2 regions of the Vibrio casei genome follow, and region 1 is predicted to be linked to the other one. Evidence: riboswitches for the same ligand, from Rfam matches in the RefSeq annotation. Region 1 holds a riboswitch; the other holds the start of a gene.
What was found. A riboswitch is a leader RNA that binds a small molecule or an ion and turns the genes downstream of it on or off. The one in region 1 is predicted to bind lysine.
Positions count from the first base shown of each region.

Region 2: it holds a riboswitch for lysine, as region 1 does, so the genes downstream of both, lysC (lysine-sensitive aspartokinase 3) here and VCASEI_RS07990 (Na+/H+ antiporter NhaC family protein) in region 1, are expected to answer to the same signal.

Region 1 covers NZ_AP018680.1:1,680,744-1,683,239, reverse strand. Annotated here, with positions in the region: gene VCASEI_RS08000 (inosine/guanosine kinase) at 1-382, shown strand, start outside; gene VCASEI_RS07995 (H-NS family histone-like protein) at 451-867, opposite strand; lysine riboswitch at 1,223-1,489, shown strand; gene VCASEI_RS07990 (Na+/H+ antiporter NhaC family protein) at 1,607-2,496, shown strand, end outside.
Region 2 covers NZ_AP018680.1:512,490-514,985, reverse strand. Annotated here, with positions in the region: gene VCASEI_RS02510 (pyridoxal-phosphate-dependent aminotransferase family protein) at 1-387, opposite strand, end outside; lysine riboswitch at 664-866, shown strand; gene lysC (lysine-sensitive aspartokinase 3) at 982-2,355, shown strand; gene metH (methionine synthase) at 2,484-2,496, opposite strand, start outside.

The DNA.
Region 1 (2,496 bases):
ACTTCCCGGATCGATTGCTGAATTTAACCGTTATGAATTTAGTCGCCCGACTATCCGATCATTGTGTATTGATCCTATAAAAGTATATTCACACATTGCTCCATATATGGGGGGGCCTGAAAAAATTAAAAATACTAACGGTGCTGGAGATGCGGCATTATCCGCTATTTTGCATGATATGGCGGCTAATAAGTATCACAAAGAGAATATCCCAAATTCTAGTAAACATGAATTTCCGTTTTTAACTTATTCTTCTTTTTCACAAGTTTGTAAGTATGCAAATCGTGCGAGTTATGAAGTGTTAGCACAACACTCACCAAGGCTTTCTCGTGGGCTGCCTGAAAAAGAAGATAGTTTAGAAGAGGCTTATTGGGAACGTTAAGGTTAATTAGTATAGATAATAAAAAGGGAGCAATGAATGCTCCCTTTCCTATATTAAAAATAGAAAATTTATTTGATTAAAAATTCATCGATAGATTTGCCAGAATCAAGGGCATCTTGGATAGCTGAAGGTGTACGACCTTGGCCTGTCCATGTTTTCAGCTCACCATCTAACATGTATTCATATTTAGCTGGTCGAGGTTGGCGTTTCTTACGAGATTTTGTTTTTGCTTCGCTACCATTCATCGCTGCAATTAAATCTTCGAGGTCAATACCATCTTTCGCAATCATTTTCGCATATTCAGCAAGTTTTGCTTCACGTTCAGCTTGTTCTGCAAGTTCTTGTTCTTCAAGTTCTTTTCTTTCTGAAACAACAGTCGTTAATTTTTCTAATAATTCTTCAAGCTCTTGAAGAGTGAATTCTTCACGAGTGAATGCACGAAGACTACGAATATTTAACAAGGCTGATTTTTTTATCTCTGGCATGATTAATCCTATTGAAACGATAAGTTTTTAATAACGTTTAAATCTATTATCTATACTATCAATAAAGTAGAGAATAGTTAACTCTATTTTATAAGTGATAATTTATTTAGTCAAAATTAAATAGATAATAGTTAGTGCATAATAAATTAAATTAGTTCATTAATAATGAAATAATATCCTGTTAATTGTGTACTTATCTTATTCATATTGTTCAAGTTTGATTGGCATAGATAGGGGTTTTTAATTTAGATTTTTATCTTGCCATTTTTCTTTCGATCATTACAATAACGCGTATCTTGTCTAAGCCACCTTGTGAATGAGTTGTAAATAAACCATTGGTAAGGTGAATGTTTTAGTAAGATGTAGAGGCGCAATATTTATGAGTAGTTCAAAAGAGGGTGATGCCTATGACAATGAATGAAAGGAAATATTGCCGAAGCAAGGCGTTAACTGTTCGGTGCTATACGTCAGTTATGATTCATCAAGTCACTTGCTGGGGTTACATTAAATAAGTGTAACACTGCCATAGTTTACATTTTGATTTATCTTGTTGTTTATTGGTTTAAATTATCATTGATAAATAGAATGTTATTTTTTTATACTATGGAGCGCTACTGTAGACTATGAAAGTAAAAACTTTCAGTGTTTATGACTAGATGTTTTATTGTTTTACGACTGTGTTTCTTCAACAATATCCCTTCTGCAGTAGATCTCTAACCAAATTTGGTTTTATTAGATCATGAATTTAATTGATTTTACTACTTCCCCTGAATCATTATTACCGCCTGTTATAGCCTTAACATTGGCTATTTTAACTCGTCGTGTTTTGCTTTCCCTTGGTGTTGGTATTTTATTCGGTGCACTTTTATTAACAGATTTTTCATTTCGAAATACAGTTAGTTATATTACCAATACAGTTGTTGGCGTATTTGTAAGTGATGGTAGTTTAAACTGGGATAGTATTTTTATTTTACTTTTCCTAGTGTTACTTGGAATGACAACGGCATTATTAACTTTATCTGGTGGTACATACGCATTTGCTGAATGGGCGCAAAAACGAATTAAAACTAAGCGTGGTGCCAAATTACTTGCAGCGTGGTTGGGGGTATTTATTTTTATTGATGATTACTTCAACAGTCTTGCGGTTGGAGCAATAGCAAGACCAGTTACTGATCGCTATTATGTATCACGTTCAAAACTTGCTTATATTTTAGACTCAACAGCTGCTCCCATGTGTGTAATTATGCCGGCTTCCAGTTGGGGGGCATATATTATGACCGTGGTTAGCGGTATTTTAATATCACACGGTATTACTGAATATTCTGCATTAGGTGCCTATATCCGTCTGATTCCAATGAATTATTATGCAATTTTTGCATTGTTGATGGTGTTTGCTGTTGTTTGGTTCGATCTTAATGTCGGTCCAATGCGTAAGCATGAAATTGCAGCTACTCAAGGTAAAAATGACGACAAAGATGAAAATGCACTCGATCTAACAGAAGAGTCTGAAATAAATGAAAGCCAAACAGGTAAGGTTTCTAACCTAATCTTACCTATTGTGGCATTAATTATTTCTACTGTTTATTTCATGATTAGTTCTGGTGCGGATGCGTTATATGATGATGGACA
Region 2 (2,496 bases), 1.2 Mb from region 1:
AGACTCGACTTTAGAAATACTGACCGGTTGTCCCCATTCATCATCCACAAGAATCACTTCAGCACCACTACGAAGGGCATTTTCACGCATGCGATCACCAAATACACCATTACGGCACACAATGACCTTATCGCCCGCTTCAATCAAGTTAACAAAACATGCTTCCATTCCTGCACTACCCGGGGCTGAAACTGGGATTGTAAAATCATTATCAGTCTGAAAAGCGTATTTTAATAATGCTTTAACTTCATCCATCATACCGATAAATAAAGGATCTAAATGTCCAATGGTAGGACGACTCAATGCCTGCAAAACATCAGATGAAATATCAGAAGGCCCCGGCCCCATTAAAATTCGGCGAGGAGGGAAAAAACGTTGTATCTTCATATCAATCCTTAATGATGAATAATTATATCTATACCTTAAATTAAATTGACGAGCTTCAACAATTAACCCGTAAGTCAAGAATCAAAGCTGTGAAGTCCCTCACCTAAAAGCATAAAATCAGAAGTACGCCTTAAAATAAAAACCAATATAAAAAGTTATTAACTGTAATACGAAGTGTTATTGACTTTTCAAGAACAAAAACGTTCAATGTGACCAGAGTGTTGGTTTTTTCAATGCCCTGTTCGTCAATGATGCAACAGTATAGATCAATCATCACTTCACAGAAGAGGAGCGTAACCCAGGCAGATCATTCGTGGATCCCTTAATCCAAAACGAATCATTCAGGGGGAGTTACGCCGAGGTGGATAAATCTTCGGGAATTTATCACACCGGTTGTTATATCAATGGATTTCGTTGGTATTAGGTTGAATCCTAGCAACTGTCATCAATATTAATCTTGATGAAGGGCTTCTAAGGTTTACATGGTTACACTATTCAGTGGTGACCTTCATGTATTTCCCTGCTCTAAGAAATCTCTCTTCAACATTGGACGTTTTTTTGTTTATCTCTTGATAGACATTATATGAAAGTATTATGGGAGACTGTGCCGTGAGCGCATTTAATGTAGCAAAGTTTGGTGGAACCAGCGTGGCAAATTTTGACGCCATGAGTCGTTGTGCCTCCATCATTGAAAATAACGCTTCAACAAAACTCGTCGTAAGCAGTGCTTGCTCGGGGGTGACTAATCTTTTGGTTGAACTTGCGCTTGGTATACAAAACCCAAAGGATCGTGAAGCCATTCTCGATGATTTACGTACGATTCATTACGCCATCATTGAACAGTTCTCTGAACAAAAGAAAACCAAACAAGCTGTCGATAATATCTTAAATACGCTATCTAGTATGGCTGAAGCCGCTTCATTTCAATCAAGTGATAAACTCACCGACCACATTGTTGCGTGTGGTGAGCTAATGTCGACTCACATTTTAACCCAACTCATGATTGAACGAGGCATTCCAGCGGTTCGCTTTGATATTAGAGAAATTCTTCGTACCAGCGCAGATTTCGGTAAAGCCGAGCCTATCGTTGATAAAATATCCGAATTAGCCCAACAAAAATTAGTACCACTATGCCAAGAAAATGTCGTGATCACCCAAGGTTTTATTGGTAGTGATAACGACGGTAATACGACAACACTGGGGCGAGGAGGAAGCGATTATAGCGCAGCACTTATCGCTGAAGCGGTAAAAGCTTCTGGTTTAGAGATTTGGACGGATGTTCCTGGGATTTATACCACCGATCCTCGTATTGCGCCTAAAGCCACGCCTATTCCCGAAATTAGCTTTAGTGAAGCGTCTGAAATGGCCAATTTTGGCGCAAAGATCTTACACCCATCAACCTTGCTCCCCGCTCTCCGACATAAAATCCCAGTTTTTGTAGGCTCGTCGAAATCCCCCAATCAAGGTGGTACATGGATAAGAAAACAAGTCGAAAGTGCACCACTTTACCGTGCTTTAGCACTACGTGGAAATCAAACAATGGTCACGCTTCGTAGCCCTGATATGTTCCAAACGTATGGATTTTTAGCTCAAGTCTTTGCTATTTTAGCGAAACATCAAATTTCCGTCGATTTGATTACAACATCTGAAGTCAGTGTGTCTTTAACGCTTGATCAAACCAACACTTCCGGACAAGCTCCTGAACTTCCTATCGATGCTCGTACTGAGCTAGAAGAACTGTGCATTGTTGAAGTTGAACATAACCTTAGCTTAGTGGCACTTATTGGTAATAAAATGAGTGCCAAAAAAGGCTATGCTAAGCAAGTATTCAGTGCATTAGAAGACTTTAATTTACGTATGATTTGCTATGGTGCAAGCCCGCACAATCTTTGCTTCTTAGTGGATTGCAATGAAGCAAAGCGCGCTATTCAAGTGCTGCATCAAGAATTATTCGAACAATCGGCCTAGATGCTATATAAGTGATATTCAAAACTGAAAAAGCGGTACCAGAATACAATCTGGTACCGCTTTTTTTCACTGCCGCTTATCTTCATTACGCGCTATATTAGCTCGTTAAAACACTCGAGAGTTGCTCATCAACTCAAATTA